Acuticoccus sediminis: one gene and its partners. The protein of the gene in region 1 interacts with the protein of each later gene in a pairwise test. Links are inferred from orthologs where the notes say so. Each region holds a gene or a part of one and is shown on either strand. Other genes may lie near its edges.

The links.
Region 2: the proteins of secA (region 1) and DLJ53_RS00795 interact in binary tests that used the Escherichia coli proteins (3 or more experiments, as listed by UniProt). The link is inferred for Acuticoccus sediminis from one-to-one orthologs.
Region 3: the proteins of secA (region 1) and DLJ53_RS05750 interact in binary tests that used the Escherichia coli proteins (3 or more experiments, as listed by UniProt). The link is inferred for Acuticoccus sediminis from one-to-one orthologs.

Annotation. Positions count from the first base shown.
Region 1 is NZ_QHHQ01000001.1:1,526,464-1,530,874, forward strand. Bases 688-4,104 are described here. They hold secA (preprotein translocase subunit SecA), read left to right. Parts: upstream 688-1,063; coding sequence 1,064-3,904; downstream 3,905-4,104. Other genes in these bases: DLJ53_RS06625 (peptidylprolyl isomerase), read right to left, coding at 688-909; DLJ53_RS06635 (adenylate/guanylate cyclase domain-containing protein), read left to right, coding at 3,950-4,104. Outside these bases: more of DLJ53_RS06625, read right to left, coding at 31-687; more of DLJ53_RS06635, read left to right, coding at 4,105-4,411. UniProt on the Escherichia coli protein: Required for protein export, interacts with the SecYEG preprotein conducting channel.
Region 2 is NZ_QHHQ01000001.1:203,261-207,253, reverse strand. Bases 995-3,993 are described here. They hold DLJ53_RS00795 (YbgC/FadM family acyl-CoA thioesterase), read right to left. Parts: upstream 2,700-3,993; coding sequence 2,289-2,699; downstream 995-2,288. Other genes in these bases: mutL (DNA mismatch repair endonuclease MutL), read right to left, coding at 2,696-3,993; tolQ (protein TolQ), read right to left, coding at 1,318-1,992; DLJ53_RS00805 (ExbD/TolR family protein), read right to left, coding at 995-1,305. Also shown: DLJ53_RS00810 (hypothetical protein), read right to left, coding at 1-857; more of DLJ53_RS00805, read right to left, coding at 859-994.
Region 3 is NZ_QHHQ01000001.1:1,335,707-1,339,602, forward strand. What follows is about bases 620-3,521. They hold DLJ53_RS05750 (alkaline phosphatase), read left to right. Parts: upstream 620-1,268; coding sequence 1,269-2,774; downstream 2,775-3,521. Other genes in these bases: DLJ53_RS05745 (FadR/GntR family transcriptional regulator), read left to right, coding at 620-844; DLJ53_RS05755 (bromodomain-containing protein), read left to right, coding at 2,966-3,412. Outside these bases: more of DLJ53_RS05745, read left to right, coding at 92-619; DLJ53_RS05760 (ATP-binding cassette domain-containing protein), read left to right, coding at 3,557-3,896.

The DNA of each region.
Region 1 (4,411 bases):
CCCCGCCGCCCGCCGGCTTGGAGGGGGGCCTTACTGCGTCGAACCCGGGACCGGCACGGCGCTTTCGTCGCCCGGCAGGGGCTTGCCGTCCGGCGTCTCGATGGTCGCGTTCTCCTTCAGCTTGGCGACGGCGTCGATGTAGGCATCACGCACCAGAAGCTGCTGGATCTGGCCGGCGACCTGGGTCAGCGGCGGGGGAGTGACCTCGCTGCGGTCCTCCAGCTTGATGATGTGCCAGCCGAATTGCGACTGCACCGGCTCCTCGGTGATCTGGCCGGGCTCGAGCGCGAAGGCCGCGTCCTCGAACGGCTTCACCATCTGCCCGCGGGTGAATTTGCCGAGCGAGCCGCCCTTCTGGGCCGAGCCGGGGTCCTTGGAGTTCTCCTCGGCCAGTTCGGCGAAGTCGGCGCCGTCGTCGAGCTGCTTGATGATGTCCTTCGCCTCGTCCTCGGTCTCGACGAGGATGTGGCTCGCCGTCACCTGCTCCTTCGGCAGCTTGGCGACCTCTTCGTCGTAGCGCTGCTGGAGGGCGTCCTGGGTGACGACACCCTGGACCATCTTCGTCATGTAGGCCTCCTGGAGGGCCTGCATGCGCTGGAACTCGAGGCGACGCTGGAAGTCGTCGGTCTGGTCCATGCCCTCGGCCTTCGCGGCGTCGGACATCAGGGCCATGTCCACCAGGAGCGAGAGGACCATCTCGTCGCGCTGCGCCTCAGGCACCTGCTGGACGGCATCGCCCAGCGCCTCGCGGGCATAGGCGACGTCACCGACGGTGATGTCGTCGCCGTTCACGGTGGCGAGCACCTGGTCCGGCGACGGGGCCGGAGTGTCGCTCGTGGTGTCCTGCGCAAAGGCGGATGAAGCGATGAGGGCCGACACGGCCATCGCACTCAGCGTGCGCTTGATCATTATGGGTGTCCTTCGGGTGCGGGGCGGGGCCTTGTTTGACATGGCTCGGCCCCAAACATATGTCGATCGCGCGTGGCAGACGTTCAATTGCCGCCCACAGCGCCGGTTCGTATCATGGCCGTGCGCCGCTCCGCATAAGGTAAGGACAACACGGATGCTCGGCACCCTGACCAAACGCATCTTCGGCTCGGCGAACGACCGCCGCGTCAAGGGCTACCGCAGCCGGGTGGATGCGATCAATGCTGCTGAGCCCGAGTTCGAGCGGCTCTCCGACGCAGAACTCAAAGCGAAGACGGATGAGCTGAAGGCCGCTCTCGCCGGCGGCAAATCCCTGGACGACATTCTCGTCCCGGCCTTTGCTACGGTCCGCGAGGCCGCCAAACGCGTCCTCGGGCAGCGTCACTATGACGTACAGCTTATCGGCGGCATGGTCCTCCACGAACGCTCGATCGCCGAAATGAAGACCGGTGAAGGCAAGACCCTGGTCGCCACACTCGCCGTCTACCTCAACGCGCTCGCCGGCAAGGGCGTCCACGTCGTCACCGTCAACGACTACCTCGCCGAACGCGACGCCGAGTGGATGGGCCGGGTCTACCGCTTCCTGGGCATGAGCACCGGCATCATCGTGCACGGAAAGTCGGACCGTGAGCGCAAGGCCGCCTACGACGCCGACATCACCTACGGCACGAACAACGAGTTCGGCTTCGACTATCTGCGCGACAATCTGAAATACGATATCCGCCAGATGGTGCAGCGTCCGCACTTCTACGCCATCGTCGACGAGGTGGACTCGATCCTGATCGACGAGGCCCGCACGCCGCTCATCATCTCCGGCCCGCTCGAGGACCGGTCCGAGTTCTACAACACTATCGACACCTTCATCCCCCGCCTCACGCCGGAGGACTACGAGGTCGACGAGAAGCAGCGCACCGCGCACTTCACCGAAGCCGGCAACGAGAAGCTCGAGAGCATCCTCGGCGAGGCAGGCCTCCTCAAGGGCGACTCGCTCTACGACGCGCTGAACGTCTCGGTGGTGCACCACCTCCAGCAGGCCCTGCGCGCCCACCGCCTCTTCCAGCGCGACCGCGACTACATCGTGAAGAACGGCGAAGTGATCATCATCGACGAGTTCACTGGCCGCATGATGCCGGGCCGCCGCTACGGCGAGGGCCTGCACCAGGCGCTGGAGGCGAAGGAAAAGCAGCCGATCCAGCCGGAGAACCAGACGGTCGCGTCGATCACGTTCCAGAACTATTTCCGCATGTACGAGAAGCTCGCCGGCATGACGGGCACCGCCGACACCGAGGCGGAAGAGTTCATGGACATCTACAAGCTGGACGTGGTCTCGATCCCGACCAACCTGCCGATCCAGCGCGTCGACGAAGACGATCAGGTCTACCGGACCCAGGAAGAGAAATATAAGGCCGTCGTCGACGAGATCCGCACCGCGCACGCCAAGGGTCAGCCGATCCTCGTCGGCACGACGTCGATCGAAAAGTCCGAATATCTCGCCGACCGCCTCCGCAAGGAGGGCTTCCGCCAGCGCGACCTCAGCGACCCGCAGGCGGCCATCAAGATCGGCGAGACCGAGAAGGGCGGCAAGCCCGCCTTCCAGGTGCTGAACGCCCGCTTCCACGAGCAGGAAGCGAAGATCATCTCCCAGGCCGGTGTGCCGGGCGCGATCACCATCGCCACCAACATGGCCGGCCGCGGTACCGACATTCAGCTCGGCGGCAACGCCGACATGCTGATCACTGAGGAACTCGGCGTGCTGGCCGAAGGCGAGGAGATGGACGCGGAGCGCAAGGCGAAGGAAGCCGCCATCCGCGAACGCGTCGCCGAGGCCAAGAAGAAGGCGCTCGACGCTGGCGGCCTCTTCGTGCTCGCCACCGAGCGGCACGAGTCGCGGCGCATCGACAACCAGCTCCGCGGCCGTTCCGGCCGTCAGGGCGACCCCGGCCGCTCGCGCTTCTACCTGTCCCTGCAGGACGACCTGATGCGCATCTTCGGCTCCGAGCGCATGGACGGCATGCTGAAGCGCCTCGGGCTGGAAGAGGGTGAGGCCATCGTTCACCCCTGGATCAACCGCGCGCTCGAGAAGGCGCAGCAGAAGGTCGAGGCGCGAAACTTCGACGCGCGCAAGAACGTCCTCAAGTACGACGACGTGATGAATGACCAGCGCAAGGTCATCTTCGAGCAGCGCCGCGAGCTGATGCAGGACGAGGAAGTCCGCGAAACCATCAACGGGATGCGCCACGAGGTGGTGGACGCCATCGTCGCCAAGCACATCCCCGAGAAGGCCTATCCCGAGCAGTGGGACACCAAGGGCCTCCACGACGAGGTGCAGGGTGTCTTCGGGATCGACGCCCCGGTCATCGACTGGGCGAACGAGGAAGGCATCGCCGACGAGGAGATCCGCGAGCGCCTGAAGAACGCCGCGGACGAAGGCGCCGCCAAGAAGGTCGCCAAGTACGGCACCGACATGTGGCGCCAGGTCGAGAAGTCCGTGCTGCTGCAGACGCTGGACCACCTCTGGCGCGAGCACATCGCCCAGCTCGACCACCTGCGCTCGGTGATCGGCTTCCGCGGCTACGCCCAGCGCGACCCGCTGAACGAGTACAAGACCGAGGCCTTCGCCCTCTTCGAGGCGATGCTCGTCGAACTGCGCACCGCCGTCACCGGCCAGCTCATGCACATCGAGATCCAGATGCGCGAGGGCCCGCCGCCGATGCCCTCCGAGGAGGAGATCGACAGGCTCGAGACGCACCACATCGACCCACTCACGGGCGACGACGACGGGGAAGGGGAGCTCGAATTGGCCGGCGCCCCGGACACCGGCGACGCCGCGGAGGCCCGCGAGGCGCGTGCGGCCAAGCGCGCCGGTGCCGAGCGGTCGGCGACCGACCCCGCCACGTGGGGCAAGGTCAGCCGCAACGAGCCGTGCCCCTGCGGTTCGGGCAAGAAGTACAAGCATTGCCACGGCCGCGTGGCCTGACAGCCGCGGGCGTCTGCCGCCCCGCGCTTCCGGTCCGCTCCGGCGATGAACGCGCCTGAGCGGGGCCGCGACGCGGCGGCCTACACCTACGCCGCGGCGATCGAGGAACTGGAGAAGTTCCTCGCCTTCGCCGCGATCGAGGACATCCCCGCCAGGGACCTCCTGGCCGGGTTTGCCGTTCGGGCCCGCGCCGCCGGCCTTTCGGTCGCACGGGTCCAGATCGCGTGGCGCCGGCTCGATCCGGTCTTCAACAGCCGCACGCTCCTGTGGACGCTGAGTTCCGGCGTCACGGAGGAGAACCGGACCCATGCCGACGGGCCGAACTCCGAGGAGTTCCGCACCTCGCCGATCGCCTACCTCCTCGGCGTGCCGGACGACACCTACCGGTGCCGCCTCGTCGGCGCCAACGCGCCGTTCCGCTTCCCCATCCTGGACCGCCTCGCGGCGGAGGGGCTGACGGACTATTTCCTCGCCCGGATCGGCTTCGGCCCGCAGGTCCATGTCATG
Region 2 (3,993 bases), 1.3 Mb from region 1 along the record:
GAGAGGGTGAACTGCACCACGATGGCGAGCTCCTCCTCCTGGCCGACGGCGGCCGGGCGGATCCAGCATTCCCGCAGTCGGGACATCAGGACGTCTGTGAACGTCGCGGTCTGGGCGGCGTTGGCGCGGCCGCTCGCCGTGCCGGCGCTCGCCTGAGCGCGGCCCGAACCGCCGCCGGACGCGGCGGTGCGGTTGAGCAGCGAGGAGATCTGGTCGGCGTTGAAGGCGTCCTCGCGCGGGGTCTCCTGCCGCGCGGTCTGCGTGCGCCGCGGCGGCCGCGGCGGACGGGAGCGCGGCACGACCTTCTCCGGCACCGGCGGCGGCGGGGTCGCGGCGACCTCGGGCTGCGGCTCCGGCTCGGCGGCGGGCGCCGGCTCCGGTTCGGCCGGGGCGGGGTCGGGCTCCGGCGCGGCGGCGGTCTCGGTCGGCGCCTCGACGGGATCGGGCTCGGGCGCGGTCTCCGGGACCGGCTCCTGCATCACCTCGTCGACGGGCTCCGATTCCTCCGGCTGCGGCTCGGGCTCGCCGGCCTCCTCGGGGGCGGTGGAGATGGCCTGGGAGTCGATCGCGTCCTCGTTGGTCGCGATGTGGTCCGATTCCTGGTCGTTGGCGCCCGGCATCTCCTCGGGCTGCGGCTCGGTCTCGCTTTCGACCGTCTCGGGCGCGGGGGCCATGGCGACCACCGTCTCCTCGGCCTTGCCCTCGGTCACGTCCGTCTTCTCGTCGATCGTGATGATCTCGATCGGCAGCGCCGCCACCGGTGGCGGCGTGAAGCCCTGGCTGCTCGGCAGCGTGATCACGGCCGCGGCGAGGATCACGAGGTGCAGCAGGAACGAGACGATGAACGCCGCGCGCATGTCAGCTCGGTTCCTCGGTCGTCACGAGGGCGAGGCGGTTATAGCCGGCGCGGTTCAGCCGGCCCATCACGCGCATGATGATGCCGTAGTTGGCCGACGCGTCGCCGCGCACCTGGATGCGCTCCTCGAGGTTGCCCGCGGTCTCCTGGCCGAGGCGGTCGACGAGCTGCGTGATCGCGACCTCGGCCTCGTTCACGTAGATCGCGCCCTCGGGCGTGATGGAGATGTTGATCGGGTCCGTGCGGCCCTCGATCGGGTTCGCCTGGCTCTCCGGCAGGTCGATGGGCACGCCCACCGTCAGCAGCGGCGCGGCCACCATGAAGATGATGAGCAGCACCAGCATCACGTCGACGAACGGCGTGACGTTGATCTCGCTCATTGGCTGGAAGCGGGCGCGACGCCGGCCACGGCCGGTGCGACGGGCCCCGGAGGGGCTACTCATCCCCATGGCAAGAGCCTCCTAACGCCGTTCATCGATCTCCCGCGAGAGGATTGCCAGGAACTCATCGGCAAATCCCTCCATCTGACCGGAGATACGGCCCACGTCGGTTGCGAGCTTGTTGTAGAAAATGGTGGCCGGGATGGCGGCCAGCAGACCCATGGCGGTCGCGAGCAGCGCTTCGGCGATACCGGGGGCCACCACGGCGAGGTTGGTGGAATCGGACGCGGCGATCGACTGGAACGAACTCATGATGCCCCATACCGTGCCAAAGAGGCCGATAAAGGGCGCCGCCGAGCCGACCGAGGCGAGGACCATCAGGCCGCGCTCCATCTGCTCGCCCTCGCGGGCCAGCGTCATGTTCATCACGCGGTCGATCCGGTCGGCGAGCGAGGAGAGCGCGGGGCGGTTGCCCTCGTGGCTCTTCTTCCATTCGCGCATCGCCGCGACGAAGACCGCCGCGACCCCGTCCGGATCCTCGTCCTCGCGCTTCTGGTACAGTTCCTCCAGCGACTGGCCGGACCAGAAGTCGTCCTCGAAGGCGACGATCCGCGAGCGGATCCGCCGGAACGAAACGATCTTGTAGAAGATGATCGCCCAACACCAGCACGAGGCCAGGATCAGGCCGAGCATCACCAGTTTGACGACGATGTGCGCCTGTAGGAACAGCGACACCAAAGAGAATTCGTCACCCATCAAGCAAGGTCCCTCGCGTGAGCGACACTCGTCGCGCCCGCGAGGGGCAGCGGCCGACTGGCCATCCGGCAGCGCGTCACACGCAACACTCCAAGAGCAAAAGTCACAGTCAAGCGGTACCGACCGCATCGAACCGCGGTCCCTCTAACGCGTCGCCTTCGATGTGGCTAGAGCGTCGCACGATCAGAGCATTTCATCCGATCTTGAATTGATTGGCAAACCAGACGGCCCGGGGACCCGGTGCGACGGTGTCGATTCCCCGCGGGGATCGCCGGAAGGCGCGGCGATTCGGGTCCTCAGACGGGAGTGGGAGATAGCGCGGCACGCACTTCGGGCGAGGGGCGCTGCGGCCGACCACGCGCGTCGATCAGGCACAGCTCCGCCCGGGCCGAGACGAGGCGCGTCGACTCGCGCAAAATCCGCTGATCCAACAGGAAGTTGGCCCGTCCCGCCTCGATCGGCGACGTCTCGATGGTGAGGAGGTCGTCGATCACGGCGGGGCCGTGGAAGGTGACGTCAATCCGTCGCAGCGTGAAATAGATGGGGGGATCCTGCGCGGCGAGGGCGGCATGGTCGAGCCCCGAGGCGCGCAGGAGTTCGGTGCGGCCGCGCTCCAGGAAGCGGATGTAGGCGCCATGATAGACGCGGCCGGAAAAATCCGTGTCCTCGAAGTAGACCCGGACCTCGGTGGCGAAGGTGGTGCTCATCGGCGCTCGAACAGCTTCTCGATCTCGGCCAGCGTGAGCGACACGAAGGTCGGCCGGCCGTGGTTGCACTGCCCGGCCGACGGGGTGGTCTCGATCTGACGCAGGAGCGCGTTCATCTCGTCCACCTTGAGCTGCCGGCCGGAACGGACCGAACCGTAGCACGCCATCGTCGCGGCGGCATGGTCGAGCCGCGCCTCCAGGGCCCCGGCGCTCCCCCAGTCGGCGATCTCGTCGGCGAGCGTCCTGACCAGTCTGGCGATATCGAAGTTGCCCAGTGCCGCGGGGGTCTCGCGCACCACGACGGCGCCGGCGCCGAACGGTTCAAGAGTGAGGCCGAGGCGGGCGAACGTCCCGGCGTGCTCGGCGAGGCGGTCGACGTCCTCGACCGGAAGCTCGACCACCTCGGGGATCAGGAGCCCCTGCGCGGCCGGCTCCCGCGTCGCGGCGGACGCCTTCAGCGCCTCGTAGACGATGCGTTCATGCGCCGCGTGCTGGTCGACGACGACGAGCCCGTCCGAGGTCTGGGCGAGGATGTAGTTGCCGTGGACCTGCGCCACGGCGGCGCCGAGGGGGTGGTCCCCGGCCGGCTCCCCGGCGGCGTCGTCGTGGCCGGGGACCCACTCGCCGGGCGCGGGAGCGCTGGTGCGCGGCGGGGGCGGCGCGGAGTGGAAGGCGCGCCCGCGCGGCGGGTACATCATCGGCGACGGGCGCGCGTGGCTGCGCGGGCCGCTCCGGTAGGCGGTGCCCGGCTCGGAAAAGCCCTGCGGCGTTCCCGCCGGCGCGCCGACAGGCTCGTCGTCGTCCTCGACCAGCGAGGACGTGGGGCGGGCGGAGAGGGCGGCGAGCGCCGCGGAGGAGACGGTGCGCGACGCGGTGGCCGGCGCCTCGGCGAGGGCCCGGCGGATCGCCGTGACGATCAGCCCGCGCACGGCGTTGGCGTCCTGGAAGCGCACGTCCGCCTTCGCCGGGTGGACGTTGACGTCCACCAGCGCCGGGTCGAGCGTGATCCACATGACCGCCACCGGGTGACGGTCGCGGGCCATGACGTCCTGGTATCCCGCCCGCATCGCCTGGGCGATCAGCTTGTCGCGCACCACGCGGTTGTTGACGAACGCGTAGGTGTACTGGCTCGACGCCCGGCCGGAGGTCGGCAGCCCCAGATGGCCGATCAGCCGCACCCCGTGGCGCTCGATGTCGAGGTCGATGGCCTCGTCGGCGAACTCGGCGCCGAGTACGTCGCGGGCGCGCTGGCGGGGCGACCCGGCCGGGAACTCCTGCCGGCGTCCGTTGAGGG
Region 3 (3,896 bases), 190 kb from region 1 along the record:
TAGTGCATTCATCGCATTTTAGGTACATTGCTGGCATGCAATTGAGATTTCAGATGTCAATGGAATTGGTCCAAACATGACGCGGTTGGGGATGGCTGGCCGGTTCGGTTCGCCAGCGCCTCCCGGGGCAACTCTGCTGGTGGTCACGGTCGAGGCGATTGCGCGCCGGATCGTGACAGGGGAGGTGCCGGTTGGCGGTATCATCCCGAACGAGTCCGAGATCGTCGACGAGCTTGGCGTGTCGCGCACCGTGGTGCGGGAGGCGGTGCGCACGCTCGTCGCCAAGGGGATGCTTCGCACCCGCCGCCGCCTCGGAACCGAGGTGACGCCGGTCGACAGCTGGAGCCTCTTCGACCGCAGCGTGATCGATTGGCGCATCCGTTACGATCCTGACGACAAGGTCCTCGACGACCTGGTCGACTTCGTGATGGCGGTCGAGATCATCGCGTGCAACCGCTGCGCCGAGGACGCCTCGTTCGACCGCGCCGGCCTGCAGGCTGCCTTCAGGGCCATGGAGCAGGCGAACACCGCCGACCGGCTGCAGCTGGCCGAGGTGGAGTACGCGTACCACTCGCTGCTGATCGACGGCGCGAAGAACATGTTCTGCAGTCACGTCTACTCGGTGATCGAGACGGCGCTGACGACGTTCATCTCCCCGCTCTTCCTCGACGGCGCGAGCCATACCGAGGCGCTCAGCGACCACAGGGCGCTGACGAAGGCCATCGTCGACGGCGACACCAACGCCGCCCGCGCCGCCGTCGAGCAGCTGGGGCACCTGCGTCGCCGCAACCTGCGCCGCGCGCTCCGCTCCATGCGCACCGAGGACGGCGAGCGCATCGGCTGACGTTCCGGCGCCCGCCCCGCGGCGGGAGCGCGCCCGCGTCCGACGACGCGAGCGACGAGGGACCCGTGCGGGATCGCCTCACCCCGGCCGGCATGCCCCGGCACCGGGCCGCCTGATCCGGCAGCGGCTCCTTCGGGCCGGCACGTGACGGGGCCGGCGCCGGTCTGCACCGGGTCGCGATTGCGCGCGCGATGTACGGCGACCCGGATGCGGGTCCGGCCGGAACGGGTGGATGCGTGCGAAGCGTCGTGCCGATGGCGCAAGCCGATGGAGCGAGGGGAGCCCGCGACGGGCGGCGCAGGCGGACGTTGTGCATGCCCGGGAGCGAATGCCCCGCGTCCGGCATTTCCCGGCCATTTTGTGATCGAAATGTCATCTTACGGGTCTATGCGGCAGGCACATCGCTCGACCCCAAGAGGACGCAATGAAGACACTCGCGTTGGCCACCACGGCGATCGCGCTTGCGATCGGTGCCGCCGAGGCCCAGGACCTGCCGCAGGCCTTCAGCCAGTGGTTCACCGACGGCCAGACGACGCTGCAGCAGAAGCTCGCCCGTCAGCCGATCACCACCCCGGCGAAGAACGTCATCCTGTTCGTCGCCGACGGCATGGGCGTCGGCACCAACTACGCCATCCGCCTCTTTGCGGGTCAGCAGGAGGGCAAGCTCGGCTCCGAGCACGTCCTGCCGTACGAGGAATTCCCCTACCTCGCGCTGATCAAGACCTACAACGTCAACGCCCAGACGCCGGACTCCGCTCCGACGGCCGGTTCGATGAACACCGGCGTGAAGCAGGTCTTCAACACCATCAACCTCGCCCCCGAAGGCGCGGTGCATGACGACTGCGCCTCCGAGGAGGGCAACCGCCTCACCACCTTCGCCGAGATGATGACGGAGAAGGGCAAGTCGGTCGGCGTCGTCTCGACCGCCCGCATCACGCACGCCACTCCCGCGGCCGTCTACGCCAAGACCGCCAACCGCGACTGGGAAGGCGAGCTGCCCGAGGGCTGCAACAGCGCCAAGGACATCGCCACCCAGCTCTTCGACCAGATGCAGGCCGGTGTCGTCGACATCGCGCTCGGCGGTGGCCGCCGCTACTTCGTGCCGGAGGGCACCGAGACCGACGAGGGCGGCAAGGGCCGCCGCAAGGACGGCCGCAACCTCGTCACCGAGGCGAAGGACGCGGGCGCCCAGTACGCCTGGAACACCGAGACCTTCAAGGGGCTGAACCTCGACGGCACGACCCCGATCCTCGGCCTCTTCGAGGATTCGCACATGGCCTACGAGGCCGACCGCGCCCCCGAGGAGGAACCCTCCCTCGAGGACATGACCCGCGCCGCGATCGAGTACCTCGCCAACAACGATAACGGCTACTACCTCGAGATCGAGGCCGGCCGCGTCGACCACGGCAACCACGACGGCAACGCCTACCGCACGCTCACCGACGGCGTCGAGTTCGCCAAGGCCATCGCCGCCGCCGACGAGCTGACGAACGACGAGGACACCCTCATCATCGTCACCGCCGACCACGAGCACGCCATCGCGTTCAACGGCTATTGCGGCCGCGGCTCGCCGGTCCTCGGCCTCTGCTACAAGGTGAAGGCCGGCCAGATCGAGCACAGCGACGAGCCCAACCTCGGCGCCGACGGCAAGCCCTACACCGTCATCGGCTTCCTGAACGGCGCGGGCTCGGTCCTCGTGAAGCAGGAGGACGGCACCTACTCCGGCTCGCGTCCGGACCTCACCGAGGACGAGGCGCAGGACATCGACTACCTGCAGCAGGCGCTGATCCCGATGTCGTCCGAGACGCACTCGGGCGAGGACGTCGCGCTGTGGGCCAAGGGTCCGTTCGCGCACCTTTTCGACGGCACCGTGGAGCAGAACTACATCTTCCACGTGATGGACTACGCGGTCGAGGGAGCGGCGCAGTAAGCGCCGCCGGCTGACCCGGAGGGGCCGCCACGTCGGCCCTTCCTTCCATGCGGTCCCCCGTCGCGGCGACACGGCGGGAGCCGGCCGCAGCGACAAAAGGCGGCGCGGGACCGCCTTGCCACCGACGCCTCGCCGGCCGCACCATCGCGTACGGCAGGCTCGCCCACGCACGAGTTCGAAGGATGCGTATGATGGACCGCCGCACTTTCATCGCCGGTGCCTCCGCCGCCGCGCTGCTTCCGGCCCTTCCGCTCGCCACGCAGTCGCTGGCGCAGACGGAGGAGGTGACCGTCAGGCTCCGCGAGCTCTACAAGCGCAACGGCGACTTCACGAAGTATGCCACCGACCGGGCCGAGCAGCGGGTCAGCATCCGCGGCTTCATGGCCCCGCCGCTGAAGGCCGACGCGCGCTTCTTCGTCCTCACCAACCGCCCGATGGCGGTCTGCCCCTTCTGCGAGAGCTCGGTAGACTGGCCGGAGGACATCCTCGCCATCTACCTGAAGCGGGTCGTCGACGTGGTGCCGTTCAACGTGCCGATCATCGTGCGGGGCCGGCTGGAACTCGGCGAGTACACCGACCCCGACACCGGTTTCGTCTCCCGCGTGCGCCTCACCGATTCCAACTACGAGCGGGCCTGACACCCCGTCTCGGCCCCGCCCGGCCGCACGCGGGCGCCTTTGCCGCCGTCCGGCGGTCTGCCGGCGCGCGAGCGCGGCGCGGCGGTCCCGCCTGCGCCGGACGCCTCGCGCGGGCACCCTGACCTGAAACGACACGGGACGATCATGGGCCTACCGCTCGCCGTCTCCCAGTTGGTGGTGACCGCCGCCGACCGACGGCTTCTCGACATTCCGGACTTCACCGCGCGCTCGGGCGAGTGCGTCGGCATCAAGGGGCCATCGGGCGCGGGGAAATCGACCTTCCTCTACGCTCTGGCGGGCCTCCTGCCCAACGCGACCGGGAAGGTCGTGTGGGGCGAGGCTGACGTGCTGGCGCTCCGGGCCGGCGCACGGGCGCGCTTCCGGCGCGACTTCGTCGGCCTCGTCTTCCAGGACTTCCTGCTGTTCGAGGAGCTCGGAGCCGAGGCCAACGCCTCCATCGGCACAGCCTTCGCCCCCCGGCGCA